One region of the Paenibacillus sp. FSL W8-0426 genome, then DNA from elsewhere that is predicted to be linked to it. Evidence: a T-box and tRNA genes for the amino acid it is inferred to sense, from the RefSeq annotation. Region 1 holds a T-box; the other holds one or more tRNA genes.
The links. A T-box is a leader RNA that pairs with one kind of tRNA and senses whether it is charged. The one in region 1 lies ahead of metG (methionine--tRNA ligase), so its partner is inferred to be a tRNA-Met.
Positions count from the first base shown of each region.

Region 2: it encodes a tRNA-Met, which carries the amino acid that the T-box ahead of metG (methionine--tRNA ligase) is inferred to sense. The anticodon was not compared.

Region 1 covers NZ_CP150203.1:4,485,158-4,492,835, forward strand. Annotated here, with positions in the region: gene MKY59_RS20015 (cytochrome c biogenesis protein CcdA) at 19-732, opposite strand; gene MKY59_RS20020 (metal ABC transporter permease) at 797-1,600, opposite strand; gene MKY59_RS20025 (metal ABC transporter ATP-binding protein) at 1,651-2,409, opposite strand; gene MKY59_RS20030 (zinc ABC transporter substrate-binding protein) at 2,463-3,440, opposite strand; gene metG (methionine--tRNA ligase) at 3,794-5,809, opposite strand; T-box leader at 5,860-6,117, opposite strand; gene yidD (membrane protein insertion efficiency factor YidD) at 6,170-6,424, opposite strand; gene MKY59_RS20045 (Fur family transcriptional regulator) at 6,428-6,886, opposite strand; gene MKY59_RS20050 (copper amine oxidase N-terminal domain-containing protein) at 7,465-7,678, opposite strand, start outside.
Region 2 covers NZ_CP150203.1:5,457,216-5,464,893, reverse strand. Annotated here, with positions in the region: rRNA gene MKY59_RS24695 (23S ribosomal RNA) at 1-2,398, shown strand, start outside; rRNA gene rrf (5S ribosomal RNA) at 2,520-2,636, shown strand; tRNA gene MKY59_RS24685 (tRNA-Asn) at 2,716-2,791, shown strand; tRNA gene MKY59_RS24680 (tRNA-Glu) at 2,796-2,867, shown strand; tRNA gene MKY59_RS24675 (tRNA-Val) at 2,990-3,065, shown strand; tRNA gene MKY59_RS24670 (tRNA-Met) at 3,081-3,154, shown strand; tRNA gene MKY59_RS24665 (tRNA-Asp) at 3,161-3,238, shown strand; tRNA gene MKY59_RS24660 (tRNA-Gly) at 3,390-3,464, shown strand; tRNA gene MKY59_RS24655 (tRNA-Arg) at 3,470-3,546, shown strand; tRNA gene MKY59_RS24650 (tRNA-Leu) at 3,560-3,640, shown strand; tRNA gene MKY59_RS24645 (tRNA-Pro) at 3,646-3,719, shown strand; gene MKY59_RS24640 (BofC C-terminal domain-containing protein) at 3,852-4,553, shown strand; gene ruvC (crossover junction endodeoxyribonuclease RuvC) at 4,750-5,253, shown strand; gene ruvA (Holliday junction branch migration protein RuvA) at 5,250-5,864, shown strand; gene ruvB (Holliday junction branch migration DNA helicase RuvB) at 5,939-6,949, shown strand; gene MKY59_RS24620 (SpoIID/LytB domain-containing protein) at 7,057-7,678, shown strand, end outside.

The sequences.
Region 1 (7,678 bases):
TATCACCAGATTTTCCCCTTAAATAATCATCCAATCCGGCGTAATCTGCTGCAGCCAAATCGTAATCTTGGTCATCTGGTCAGTGAACAGCAATATGCCAAGGAACAGCATTAACGCCCCGCCCACTTTCATCATCGCATTGGAATAACGCAAAATCCAGCGGGTCGAGCCGATAAAAAAAGCAAGAACAAAAAACGGAACGGCAAATCCGACCGTATAACCGGTAATCAACGCAAACCATGTCGTCGGTTCACTTGCAGCCATCGCAATGATTGCCGTTAAAATGGGGCCGATACACGGGGACCATCCTGCAGAGAAGCCAATGCCGAATACAAAAGACCCTACATATCCCGCAGGTTTCCATTTCAACTCCAGCTTGCGCTCTTTCATCAGAAACTGCGGTTTGAACACCCCAAGCAGGAATAACCCCATCAACATGATCAGAATGGCGGATAGCTGCCGGATGAGCTCGCGATTATCATTGAAAAAACGTCCGAACAGCCCTGCACCCAATCCAAGCGAATAAAATACCGCCGAAAAACCTAAAATGAACGCCAGCGTGTGCGTCATCGTTTTCATGCGAACTTCGCGCTGGTTGCGCTCATCTTTCAGGCGCTGCACCGTCATGCCGGTGATATAGGAAAGATATGACGGATACAGAGGTAAACAACAAGGGGATATAAATGATGCAAATCCGGCTATAAAAGCCAGCCATACGTTAACATCAGGCATGAAGCGAATGTCTCCCTTCTGTGGAAGCTCACTTGCCAATTGCACATTTGATCACGTTCAAGCGTCAGGCACGGAATCCCTTTTTGGCGACCATCGTCATGATCAGCATCATAATCAACAGCAGTACAATCGTAGCACCCGGTGCCAGGTTCCAGATCCCTGCTACAACCAATCCAATGACCACGGCAATCTCACCGATGACCACGGACAATACTATTGCCGACTTGAAACTTCTTGCCATCAACAAACTGACGGCAACCGGTATGGTCAGCAACGCAGATACGAGCAAAGCACCCACGATTTTGATGGCTGTGCTAATGACCAATGCCGTCATGACCGTAATCAACATGTTCAGCACACGAACCGGCAATCCCGTCACTGCCGCTGCATCCTCTTCAAAGCTAAGCAGAAAAAACTCCTTATGAAGCAAGGCAACGATGACAACGACAATCAACGTAACGATGCCGACCAGCTTCAGGTCGGTTGCATCCAGCGTATAGATGCTTCCGAAAAGATAACTCATCACATCGGTATTGTATCCCTTGCCAAGCGTAAAGAACAGCGAGGCCAGCGCCACGCCGCCGGACATAATAATCGCGATGGACAATTCCGCATAGCTTTTGTAAGCCTTGCGCAATTTCTCAATCGCAAATGAGGCAAGCACCGCAAACACAAGCCCTACCGCAATCGGATATACCTCAATCAAAAAACCGAGGGCAACCCCGGCAATCGTAACGTGAGAGAGCGTATCTCCGATCATGGATAGACGGCGCAATACCAGAAACAATCCAATCAGCGGGGCGGTGATGCCAATCAGCAACCCGCCTGCCAATGCCCGCTGAAAAAAATCACTCATTAAAATTTCCAAAACGTACACGACTCCTTCGGCCTTGCTCTATTCTGGCGGACAACTGCCGTTTACCGCACCTGCGCCGTCGTATGCTGCAGATTGGTTTCCGCGCAATCCTCCACCTCATGCGAGTGACGAACATGAAAATGAATTTTACCGTTCGTTACCGCCGGCTGCGAACCTAGATAATTTTCCATTCGGTTCATGTCATGGGAGACCATAAGGAAAGTCATCCGGTGATGCTCATGCATATGGGTAATCAGTTCAAAAAAAGTATCCTGGGACTCCGCGTCAATCCCCACGGTTGGTTCGTCAAGAACAAGCAGATCCGGACGGTTGATGAGCGCCCGCGCCAGAAACACGCGCTGCTGCTGCCCGCCAGAGAGCTGTCCAATCCGTTTGTGCGCAATGTCCTCGATTCGCATGACCTGCATGGCATCCGCACATTGCTGGTTGGCCTGGCGTGTCATGCGGCGAAACATGTTTTTGTTGTTGTACAGGCCGGACATGACAACCTCTCGCACCGTTGCCGGAAATAATGGATTGAAAGCATTTTTTTGCGGAACATATCCGATGCGCTGCCAATCCTTGAATTTGCGAATGGACTGGCCGAACAACTTAATGTCGCCTTTCGCAGGCGGCAGAAGCCCGACCAACATACGCAGCAGCGTTGTTTTGCCGGCGCCGTTCGATCCGATGATGCCCACGAAGTCCCGCTCTTGCACCATGAAATTCAAATGTTCAATGACTTTCTGTTCACCATAGGAAAACGACAATTGCTCGATTTCGATGATGGGATCATGACATAGTGGCATGATTTGCTGCATGGCAAAGCCACCCTTTCTTTCTATTTCAGGATTCGGACGAATCCCAGTCTATCTTATTTTAATGCGATCAGGAGATTTTGCAAATTTTTCTCCATTAAAGTGAAATAATCGTCTCCGCTTGCTGCCTGCTCTTTCGTCAGCCCCTCTACCGGGTTCAAGACCATCGTTTCCACGCCGGCTTCGCCAGCCAACGTTTTGGCCAGTTTGTCGGATACCAGTTCCTCGAAGAAAATGTACTTGATGCCTTCTTCCTTTACAAGCTTAGACAGATTCACGATATCCTGACCCGTCGGCTCAGCGTCCGGGGACAGTCCCATGATCGCATGCTGTGTCAGGCCGTAATCGCGTGCCAGATAACCAAACGCCTGATGGGATACGACGATTTCCTTGTTCGGCACTTTGGAAAGCTCGTCGGCAAATCGTTGATCCAGTGCTGCCAATTTGGTTTGAAGCGCTTTGTAACGCTGCTCGTAGCCTTCTTTGTGAGCAGGATCTGCTTCCACAAGGCTGTTTTTGATATTTTCGGCCATGATCAAGGCTGATTTCGGACTCACCCATGTGTGAGGGTCGATATGATGACTGTCTACCTCTTCTGACCCCGCGTCGTTTGCATGTTCGTCGGCATGTTCATCCTCATGAGCGTGTTCTTCCGATTGTTCCGCACCATGATCGTGGCCATCGTCGCCTTCCGCCATCAAGAGATCCACGCCGTCGCTGACCGCCACTGCTTTAACCTTGGAGTCGCTATCCAGCGACTTGAGGAAATTCGGCACCCACCCTTCAAGCCCGGCACCGTTATATAAGAAAAGCTGGGCTTTGGACGTGTTGACGATATCTTGGCTCTTTGGCGTCCAGTCATGCGGCTCTACCCCGGTTGGCAGCAAGTTGATTACGTTCGCATCATCTCCGCCGATCGCAGCCGTAAAAGCGTACACCGGATAAAACGTCGTTACGACGTTGACTTTGCCTTCTTCGATTTTGGCACTATTGGAGCTGTTTTGCCCACAAGCGGACAAGATTAGCAAACTCATAACCAGCAAACTGCTCCAAAGCAGACGAGACCGCTTGCCTTTGCGCCGGGCAGTCGCCTGAATCAATGACGGTTTTTCTCTCAAAAATTTCATTTTTTCTATCACTCCGCATCACTTAATCGTAAATATTACTGATAGAATTATAGGTAACCTACCCACCGTTGTCAAGCGTGCTCTCCTTTTCATTCTATCCAGATCTGCGGAGCTTTTATCAGTCTATGCCTGGTTGTCCCCCTTCATGGCCCCTTTCTGGCTAAAAAAATGGTGAAAAAAGTGACCCGACGAATCGGGTCACTTTCATGCAGCACATACGGGTGCCATAGTTTATTTATGCATACAAGCATGCTGTTCCGTTATTTTACTTGTGCGCCATTGGGCATGCTGTCAGGAACGGTAGCAAGCGTAAGCTGATCGCCATGCGATGCCGCCAAAATCATGCCTTGGGACAGCTCGCCGCGCAGCTTCACCGGTTTCAGGTTCGTTACGCAAATGACTTTGCGGCCGACCATGTCTTCCGGCGAATAAAACTTCGCGATACCGGATACGACCTGACGCTGCTCATAACCGAGGTCCAGCTGCAGCTTCAGCAATTTATCCGCTTTTTTGACGGGCTCGCAGGCGATAACCTGCGCTACGCGCAGCTCGACTTTCGCGAAGTCATCGATGCCGATCTCTTCTTTGCTCTCCGGTGCCTCCACGGCTTCAGCCGCTGTGTTTGCTTGCGGCGCCTCAGGCTGTGCATCCGCCTTTTTGCCGCCGGTCATGGCTTCGGAGATGTAAGCCACTTCCTGTTCTGCATCCAGGCGCGGGAAAATCGGATCTCCCTTTTGCAGCGCATTTCCTGCCGGGATCAGTCCCCATTGCTTCGTTGTATCCCAAGCAGTAAGCTCGCCTTCCTGGATGCCGAGCTGTTCCCAAATTTTAAGCGGTGCACGCGTGAGGAACGGTTGCAGCAAGATGGAAGCGATGCGCAGGCTTTCGATCAGATGGGACATGACCGAAGCCAGTTCGCTGCGTTTCTCTTCGTCACGAGCCAACGCCCACGGCTGAGTCTCGTCGATGTACTTGTTGCTGCGGCTTACAAATTGGCTGATTGCCGTTAACGCAACGGAGAACTGCAGATTTTCCATCGCCTGCTCCACTTTTTCCACGGCCGCATGGCCCGCTTCTTCAAGAGAAGCATCGAATTCGGTTACGCCGGAAGCAAATGCCGGTGCTTTGCCTTCGAAATATTTATCAACCATCGCTACGGTACGGTTCAGCAGGTTGCCGAGGTCGTTCGCCAAATCGGAATTGACGCGTTCCACGAAGCTTTCTGGCGTAAAGGTGCCGTCCGAACCGAATGGAACTTCGCGCAGCAGGTAGTATCGCAGCGCATCCAGACCGTAACGGTCAATCAGCGTAACCGGGTCAACCACATTGCCTTTGGATTTGGACATTTTACCGTCCTTCATCAGCAGCCAACCGTGCGCAAATACCTTTTTCGGCAATGGCAGGTCAAGCGCCATCAGCATGATCGGCCAATAGATCGTATGGAAACGTACGATCTCTTTACCGACCAAATGTACGTCCGCCGGCCAGAACTTGTCGTAGAGCGACGAATCGGCGGAGCCGTAGCCCAGTGCCGTGATATAGTTGGACAGCGCATCGGTCCATACGTATACGACGTGTTTCGGGTCGCCTTTTACTTTGACGCCCCATTCAAACGTCGTCCGGGAGACGGCCAAATCCTCCAAGCCAGGCTTGATGAAGTTGTTGATCATTTCGTTTTTGCGGGACTCCGGCTGAATGAAGCCAGGGTTCTCCTCATAAAATTGCAGCAAACGATCGGCATATTTGCTCATCCGGAAGAAGTAGGATTCTTCTTTCACCAATTCCACCGGATGACCGCTGTCCGGGCTTTTCGCGGCAACAATGTCGCCCTGCTCGTTCCGCTCCACGTCCACCAGCTGGGTTTCCGTATAATAGGTTTCGTCCGGAATGCTGTACCAGCCTTCGTACTCTCCTTTATAAATGTCGCCCTGTTTCAGCAAACGGTCGAAAATGTCCTGCACCACCGTTTTGTGACGCTCTTCCGTGGTACGGATAAAGTCGTCGTGAGAGATGTCCAGCTTTTTCCACAGATCCTTGATGCCTGCTACGATGCCATCGACGAAAGCTTGCGGCGTTTGGCCTTTCTCTTGCGCTTTTTGTTCGATTTTTTGTCCATGCTCATCCGTGCCCGTCAAATAACGGACATCGTATCCGCGCAGACGTTTGTACCGGGCCATCGCATCGCCAGCCACCGTCGTATAAGCATGCCCGATGTGCAGCTTGTCGCTTGGATAATAGATTGGTGTCGTCAGATAAAACGTTTTTTGTTCAGCCATGGCTGATTTGCCTCCTTTTCGGTTTAAAGAACACAAAAAAACTCCCGCCCCAATGGGACGCGAGTTGTTCTCACGTGTTACCACCCAAATTCCCCGCGCTTTTCGCAAACCACGGGCTCTGTCGGTCCTCAGACCGTCCATTAACGCTGGATCACGCCCCAATCTTACAGCAAGCGGTTAATCCCGCACTGCATGCTCGAAAGAGGTCCCTCCAGGACCATTTTCCAGCCTCCTCCCAGACCGGTTCTCAGCTTCTCCGGCTCTCTGCGCTGGGGGTGTGTCTGTACTTATCCCTTCACTGGAAATTATTATACATGAAATATACTGAAACGCTGCCCCTTTTGTCAAGTCGGCTGCAGACTATTTGGAAGAAGCTATGACGGATTTGTCCGCTTTCGGCGGGACCAAATCCACGCCGCCCGGATGGAACGGATGACATTTGGCGATGCGCTTTGCGGCCAGCCATGATCCTTTCAAGGCGCCATGCACCTCAATGGCCTCCATCGCGTACGCCGAACATGTCGGATAAAAACGGCAGGTCGGCGGCTTGAGCGGAGAAATGCAGCTGCGATATACCCGAATGGGCGCCTGTGCCATTTTTCGCGTCAGCTTCATCGCTTAATGCTTCCCGTGAGAATGTCCCGAAACCGCTTTGGCCGGAGCATGCTCCGCACAATCTTTACAATACCCGAACACTTCGAATTTATGATCCACAACCTGAAATTGTTCCGGCGCATCCGCAAGCTGCATGGGGCAAAATACGATCGGATATGTTTTTTGGCATTTCAGGCAAATCATATGGTGATGGTGATGATCCTCGCTGCAATGGGCGCGGAACTTCACCCCGTCCTCAAAAATAATCTGCTCCAGTACACCCAATTCCTGCATCACCCGCAAATTGCGGTACACCGTGTCGAAGCTGAGTCCGCTATAGTTTTTGCTCATATATTCATAAACGTCCTTCGGTGTCAAAAAACCGGGAGATTCGGCAAACAACCTGGCCAGCGTTTTCCGCTGATCCGTGATGCGAAGCCCCTGCGAGGACATCGTGCTAATAATCTGCTCTGTTGTCAGCATGACCTGCAACACCTCCTGCCATACATATGCTCATGCAATGGGTCAAGCAAAGCCGACAGAGCGGTGCTGTAACCGATGCAAATGGCCGCTTGTATTTTCTTACTACTAATAATGCCTCAAATTTCGCTTCGAGTCAACGAAAGCAGTCAGCCGCCCGATCGATCATCCAGCATGAACTTCCCTGAGGAAACCTCGCATGAGCGTATCTATGCACGGACGGAATATGTGCATTCAGCTGACTGCAAACCTACGAAAAAGGACTCCTTGCGGAGTCCTTCCATGACGGTTTAGAACAAGTTTCTGTTCGGGCGACTTTTGGGGTGACAGGGTATACGATAATATAAGCTCTCACTCCAAACCGTCCGTTTTCCGGTCCATCTATATAAACCGCACTAATCAATCACACAAGGCCACTACGAGTGCAGCACCATCTTCCGATCGCTGTTATCCCCAGATTTTTTTGATTCCCCTTCTCTAGAAGGGAAAATCCGGTGATAAAGGCGACTGCTTCGCTTCTCCAGATTGCTCCTGACTCTCCGTTAACGTGTGTATGTTTTTTGCGGTTTATATAAAAATTGTTATTTTTTCTCTTCTGGAAGCGGTGTGAACAACAAGTTAACCGGCAGATTGCTACCCGGTGCGGCAGAGAACAGAATCGTTACGCTCTCTCCATAAGATCCGGTGCGATAAAGCACGCTTTGTTCATTCGGCGCGCTAACGGAGCTGCTTTGCGCAATCTGTACAACCTGACCATTGACCAGGGCAACGCCGGAGTATTTGCCTCCGCGAGGG
Region 2 (7,678 bases), 970 kb from region 1:
CACCCCGGAAGGGGAGTGAAATAGAACCTGAAACCGTGTGCTTACAAGAAGTCAGAGCCCGATCTATGGGTGATGGCGTGCCTTTTGTAGAATGAACCGGCGAGTTACGTTCCCGTGCAAGGTTAAGGTGAGAAGCCGGAGCCGCAGCGAAAGCGAGTCTGAATAGGGCGACATAGTACGTGGACGTAGACCCGAAACCGGGTGATCTACCCCTGTCCAGGGTGAAGGTGCGGTAACACGCACTGGAGGCCCGAACCCACGCACGTTGAAAAGTGCGGGGATGAGGTGGGGGTAGCGGAGAAATTCCAATCGAACTCGGAGATAGCTGGTTCTCCCCGAAATAGCTTTAGGGCTAGCCTCGGAAAACAGAGTCGTGGAGGTAGAGCACTGATTGGGTGCGGGGCCCGCAAGGGTTACCAAGCTCAGTCAAACTCCGAATGCCATAGACTTACTTCCGGGAGTCAGACAGTGAGTGCTAAGATCCATTGTCAAAAGGGAAACAGCCCAGACCATCAGCTAAGGTCCCCAAGTGTGTGTTAAGTGGGAAAGGATGTGGAGTTGCACAGACAACCAGGATGTTGGCTTAGAAGCAGCCATCATTGAAAGAGTGCGTAATAGCTCACTGGTCGAGTGACTCTGCGCCGAAAATGTAACGGGGCTAAACACACCACCGAAGCTATGGCTTGATCTTATGATCAGGGGTAGGGGAGCGTTGTATGTACGTTGAAGGTGTACCGTAAGGAGCGCTGGAGAGCATACAAGTGAGAATGCCGGTATGAGTAACGAAAAGATCAGTGAGAATCTGATCCGCCGAAAGCCTAAGGGTTCCTGAGGAAGGCTCGTCCGCTCAGGGTAAGTCGGGACCTAAGGCGAGGCCGAAAGGCGTAGTCGAAGGACAACAGGTCGAAATTCCTGTACCACCGTAAATCGTTACGAGCGATGGGGGGACGCAGTAGGGTAGTGACGCAGGCTGATGGATGCCTGTCCAAGCAGTGAGGCTGGTTAGTAGGCAAATCCGCTAACCGCAAGGCTGAGCTGTGATGGGGAGTGAAAATTACAGTAGCGAAGGTCATGATCTCACACTGCCAAGAAAAGCCTCTAGCCAGATGAAGGTGCCCGTACCGCAAACCGACACAGGTAGGCGAGAAGAGAATTCTAAGGCGCGCGGAAGAACTCTCGTTAAGGAACTCGGCAAAATGACCCCGTAACTTCGGGAGAAGGGGTGCCCCGGTAGTGTGAATAGCACGAGGGGGCCGCAGTGAAAAGGCCCAAGCGACTGTTTAGCAAAAACACAGGTCTGTGCGAAGCCGTAAGGCGAAGTATACGGGCTGACGCCTGCCCGGTGCTGGAAGGTTAAGGGGAGCGGTTAGGGAGTAATCCCGAAGCTGTGAACCGAAGCCCCAGTAAACGGCGGCCGTAACTATAACGGTCCTAAGGTAGCGAAATTCCTTGTCAGGTAAATTCTGACCCGCACGAATGGCGTAACGACTTGGGCGCTGTCTCAACGAGAGATCCGGTGAAATTTTAATACCTGTGAAGATGCAGGTTACCCGCGACAAGACGGAAAGACCCCATGGAGCTTTACTGCAGCTTGATATTGAATTTGGGTACGATCTGTACAGGATAGGTGGGAGCCTGAGAAGCATGAGCGCCAGCTTGTGTGGAGGCACCGTTGGGATACCACCCTGATCGTATCTAGGTTCTAACCTGGTGCCCTAATCGGGTACAGGGACAGTGTCAGGTGGGCAGTTTGACTGGGGCGGTCGCCTCCTAAAGAGTAACGGAGGCGCCCAAAGGTTCCCTCAGAATGGTTGGAAATCATTCGAAGAGTGCAAAGGCATAAGGGAGCTTGACTGCGAGACCTACAAGTCGAGCAGGGACGAAAGTCGGGCTTAGTGATCCGGTGGTACCGCATGGAAGGGCCATCGCTCAACGGATAAAAGCTACCCTGGGGATAACAGGCTTATCTCCCCCAAGAGTCCACATCGACGGGGAGGTTTGGCACCTCGATGTCGGCTCATCGCATCCTGGGGCTGAAGTAGGTCCCAAGGGTTGGGCTGTTCGCCCATTAAAGCGGTACGCGAGCTGGGTTCAGAACGTCGTGAGACAGTTCGGTCCCTATCTGTCGTGGGCGTAGGAAATTTGAGAGGAGCTGTCCTTAGTACGAGAGGACCGGGATGGACGTACCGCTGGTGTACCAGTTGTTCCGCCAGGAGCACCGCTGGGTAGCTATGTACGGACGGGATAAGCGCTGAAAGCATCTAAGCGTGAAGCCCCCCTCAAGATGAGATTTCCCAGTATGTAAGACCCCTTGAAGACGACGAGGTAGATAGGCTGGGGGTGGAAGTGCAGCAATGCATGGAGCTGACCAGTACTAATCGGTCGAGGGCTTATCCAAGAAAATGCAGGTTCTAAGATCGCAGGTTTCGTTTCGAATCCAGTTTTCAGAGAGCAATCTCTGAGTGAAAAACGAGTACATCACGGATGTGCGGATCGTTTTTCAATCCAAAGCAAAATCGTTTGGTGGCGATGGCGGAGGGGTTCCACACGTACCCATCCCGAACACGACCGTTAAGCCCTCTAGCGCCGATGGTACTTGGACCGCAGGGTCCTGGGAGAGTAGGAAGCCGCCAAGCGAACTCTTTCATCCTACATAGAAAACAATATGTTGACGTTGTACGATGAATTGCATTTGCATACACAAATGCATCATATTCCCTGATAGCTCAGTTGGTAGAGCACTCGACTGTTAATCGAGTTGTCACAGGTTCGAGTCCTGTTCGGGGAGCCATTATGGCCCGTTGGTCAAGGGGTTAAGACACCTCCCTTTCACGGAGGTAACAGGGGTTCGAATCCCCTACGGGTCATTGTAATTCCATTGCAATAAAAGGGGTGAGAACCCTAAAGGTTCGTCGGAGGATAACTTCGTTAGCTTAGACTTCGCAGTCTCGAACGAAGTGAGAGTATCCCCTACGGGTCATAGCAATATGGAGGCTTAGCTCAGCTGGGAGAGCATCTGCCTTACAAGCAGAGGGTCGGGGGTTCGATCCCCTCAGCCTCCACCATATACTTTTTAACGACGCGGGGTGGAGCAGCCCGGTAGCTCGTCGGGCTCATAACCCGAAGGCCGCAGGTTCAAATCCTGCCCCCGCAATAAGATGGAACCGTGGTGTAGTTGGCCTAACATGCCTGCCTGTCACGCAGGAGATCGCGGGTTCGAATCCCGTCGGTTCCGCCACTTGAATATTCATCAGGGATGAGAATCCGGGAATGGGTTCGTCGGAGCATTTACTTCGAAAGCATAAGCTACGCAGTCTCGAACGAAGTGAGAGTATCCCGTCGGTTCCGCCACTTGAATATTCTTCAGGAATTAACATTAAAATTCATATGCGGACGTGGCTCAGCGGTAGAGCATCGCCTTGCCAAGGCGAGGGTCGCGGGTTCGATTCCCGTCGTCCGCTCCAAATATGCGCCCTTAGCTCAGCTGGATAGAGCGTTTGACTACGAATCAAAAGGTCGGGAGTTCGAATCTCTCAGGGCGCGCCATTTAATTAAATAAGCCGGTGTGGCGGAATGGCAGACGCGCTCGACTCAAAATCGAGTGGGGAGACCCGTGGAGGTTCGAGTCCTCTCACCGGTATTTAACGGGATGTAGCTCAGCTTGGTAGAGCACCTGGTTTGGGACCAGGGGGTCGCATGTTCAAATCGTGTCATCCCGATCTTTCGAAAGACGGACTATCATAATAGATAGTCCGTCTTTATTGTTTTCCATGAGAGAAACTGTTTTATTTTGCATAAAGCTGAGCCCTTTCGGTCACAATATCCTTAAAACAGGGATAGAAGGGGTTCATGTGAACACATTTAAGCTCAGAAAACAATTAAAGCGACGTTGGCGTCGATGGAAACGCACAGCATGGATGGCTGTAGCTTTGATAACGATCACGGTTTTGGCGGGTAGTGGATTGTCCATCTCTTCGCATGTTCAGCGGCTGCTGACAACCCATTTCGGTGAGGCTAAGGCTGTTATGGGGCTTGCCGAACCGGAAGCACAGGTGACGGAAAAAGCGCAAATGGTGTTGAAGCAATTGGGAACGGACCCACATCGGTTAACTCGGGTTGTCCTCGAGACACGTTATATTTGCGGGATTGAAACGGAGCAGTTGGGGCGTTTAACGAATTCACAGCTAGAAGCATTGTTGCTTCAGCATCCTGAATGGGAGCCTGAATTGAAAAGTACTGATCTTGTTCAAATCAGTCAACAGATTGACGATCTTTCACCGTTGTGCAAAGAGAAGGCGTATATCAGCGTCGATGCCGTAGGGAATTTAAATTTATATGAAGGACGTCCAACCAAGGAGAAAGTCATCCGGACATTTTTTCAAATGGATGTGGGTTCCCTCGAATCTTCTTTGCCGGAAGGGGTATTGGAACAATTGCAGCAAGGGATACGCGTACAGGACAAAGATGAATATAACAGTGTGATCTCCACATTTAGCGATTATGCCCTCGATCGGGAGTATGAAGCAGCACAGCCTGTGCAAAGCGGTGGGTAAAAACAAACCAACATAATAGGTGGAGTGTGCCAAGGCATCGTCGGATGCCTTTTTTGCATTGTTGAAAATGATCGAAACGCATCAAATGATGCGGCATCATCGTCTCGACAAAGTTTTTCCTGCCGCAGGATCATAAACTTTGTTATAATGAAATGAACGATACATATGTTCGCTTTATTGTAAGGGAGAGATGGTTTTGCGTTTTTTGGGGATCGACCCGGGGATAGCGATTGTCGGCTTTGGTTTTGTGGACAAAATCGGAAGCCAGGTAAAGCCTGTGCAGTACGGCTGCATTCAAACCGAGGCTCATACGCCCGAAGAAGAACGGCTGCTTCATGTGTATGAGGGCATGGTGCAGTTGATTGATAAATATAAACCGGATGCGATTGCGCTGGAGAAGTTGTTTTTTAACCGAAACGTGACGACAGCCATGTCGGTCAGCCAAGCGAGAGGGGTCATGGTGCTTGCAGCAGCTCAGAAAGGGCTGCCGATCGCGGAATATACGCCAATGCAAATTAAACAGGCCATCGTGGGTTACGGCAAGGCGGAGAAACGCCAGGTGCAGGAGATGGTTCGTATGTTTTTGCGTTTGCAGGCCATTCCGAAACCGGACGACGTGGCGGATGCGCTGGCCGTAGCCGTTTGTCACGCCCACTCATACACACTAAATAACAAGTTGAATGAGGTATTGCGAAAATGATAGATTTTCTTAGAGGACAGTTTGTGCTTGTGGAGAATGAATATATTGTGTTGGATGTGCATGGAGTGGGGTATCGCGTGTTCTGCCCTAATCCCTTTGTTTTTGCCAAACAAGAAGGGGAAATCACGGTGTATATCCATCACCATGTACGTGAAGACGCAATCCTTTTGTTTGGTTTTGCATCCCGGGATGAGCAGCGTCTTTTCCGCAAATTGATTGAGGTATCCGGCATCGGGCCGCGGGTTGCATTGGGGATTCTGGCAGGGGGAACGCCTGAGCATGTCGTTACGGCGATTTATCAAGAGAACATTACGTTCCTGACCAAATTGCCGGGAATCGGCAAAAAGACGGCACAGCGCATGATTTTGGACCTGAAGGACAAATTGGACGGCTTCGGTACGGCTGCATTGGCGACAGGGTTGTTTGCCCCTCCGTCGGAGGAACAGGGCAGCGGGTCTGCGTGGGATGAAGCTCGAGAAGGCTTGAAGGCATTGGGTTACACGGACAGCGAGCTGGATAAAGTATGGCTGAAGCTCAAAAAAGACGCCACTGCGGCAGATTCGGTGGATGTGCTGATGAAGCGGGCGCTGCAGATGCTGTTTAAAGGATAGCGAGCTGATCGGTGACAGACCATTTCAGACAACCAAGTCAACCAAGCAGCCAGCAAAGAAGGTAGGGATATAACATGGAAGACCGGATTATTTCCGCCAACCTGATGATGGAGGACCAAGCTGTGGAGCTGAGCCTGCGTCCCCGGTATTTGAACGAGTATATCGGACAGAATCAGGTCAAGGAAAATTTGAAAATATACATCGAAGCCGCAAAAATGCGTAATGAAGCGTTGGACCACGTGCTGTTGTACGGTCCTCCCGGACTGGGGAAAACAACGCTGGCCAATATTATCGCGAACGAGCTCGGCGTGAATCTAAGAACAACATCGGGCCCTGCGATTGAACGTCCAGGAGACTTGGCTGCGCTTTTGACCAACTTGCAGGAAGGTGACGTCTTGTTCATTGACGAGATTCACCGCTTGCATCGTACCGTGGAAGAAGTCATGTACCCGGCCATGGAGGATTTTGCGCTGGATATTATGATCGGCAAAGGCCCGAGTGCACGTTCCGTGCGTCTCGATTTGCCTCCATTTACGCTGATCGGTGCAACGACGCGTGCAGGATTGTTGTCGGCTCCGCTCCGCGATCGTTTCGGCGTGATCAGTCGTTTGGAATTTTACACGGTGGATGAACTTGCGTTTATCGTGTCGAGGGCTTCGGAAATTCTTGGCGTCGACATCGTGGGCGATGCGGCAGAGGAGATTGCCCTTCGTTCTCGCGGTACGCCGCGGATTGCTAACCGTCTCTTGAAAAGGGTACGGGATTTCGCCCAAGTGCGGGGGGACGGCATGATCACGCAGGCTTTGGCAGAAGAGGCGTTGAAACGTTTGCAGATCGACCCGAGAGGGTTGGACGAAATCGACCATAAGATGCTCAAATCCATGATTCAAAGTTTCAAAGGAGGCCCGGTCGGGCTGGATACGATAGCTGCCACCATCGGGGAAGAGAGCCAAACGATTGAGGACGTATACGAGCCTTATTTGCTGCAGATCGGCATGCTTCAACGAACTCCGAGGGGCAGGGTGGTCACGGATTTGGCGTATCACCACCTGGGCATTCCCCTTCCGCCAAGGGACGGGAAGTAATGGTTGGATGGAGCATCTGACGCAACATCAACGATAAAAAAGAAGCTCATAAGCAGGACGCATATTTCCGATAATCCAATGGATATAGCATGGAGAGGAGTTTGATTGTGGGAAGAGCGAGGAATACGAACAAGTGGAGCAGACGCATTAAGGTTTTTGCGGCGGCATTGCTGACTGCGGGATGCCTGCAGTTGCCTGCCTATGCGGCAGAAAGCGACGGCCAAACGATCCGGGTTGCGATGTTTGCGAACCTGGGAAGCACGTACAAATCGACAACATCGCTTATTACGCTGGAATCCACGGGAAAATGGAGCATTGGTTCTGACAGCGGAGCCAACTTAAGCATCCCTGCAGGGCAAATCCGATTCAGCGCGGACGGTTATAGGGTTAAAGTGCTGGAAACGACCGATTTCCAAACGGCGTCGGCTGCGGCTAAACGGTTACAGGCCACTGCGGACACGCCGCTGCTGTTTACAACAACGGTCAACGGCAAAGAGACCTATCAGCTGTATACAGGCAATTATGCGACAGCAGCGCAGGCCGGACAAGCCGTAGCCCGTGTCCAAAACACGGCTGCAGCCCAACTTGGCGGCCAGAAACCGGTGGTTACCGGAAGCAAACGGCTGACGACGGGCACGTACAGTTCGCTTGAGGAGGCGCAGGCAGCACAGGCGACTTTGCTGTCGGCAGGCATTACGGCTTATCCTGTGCTCCAATTGGGGGCAAATG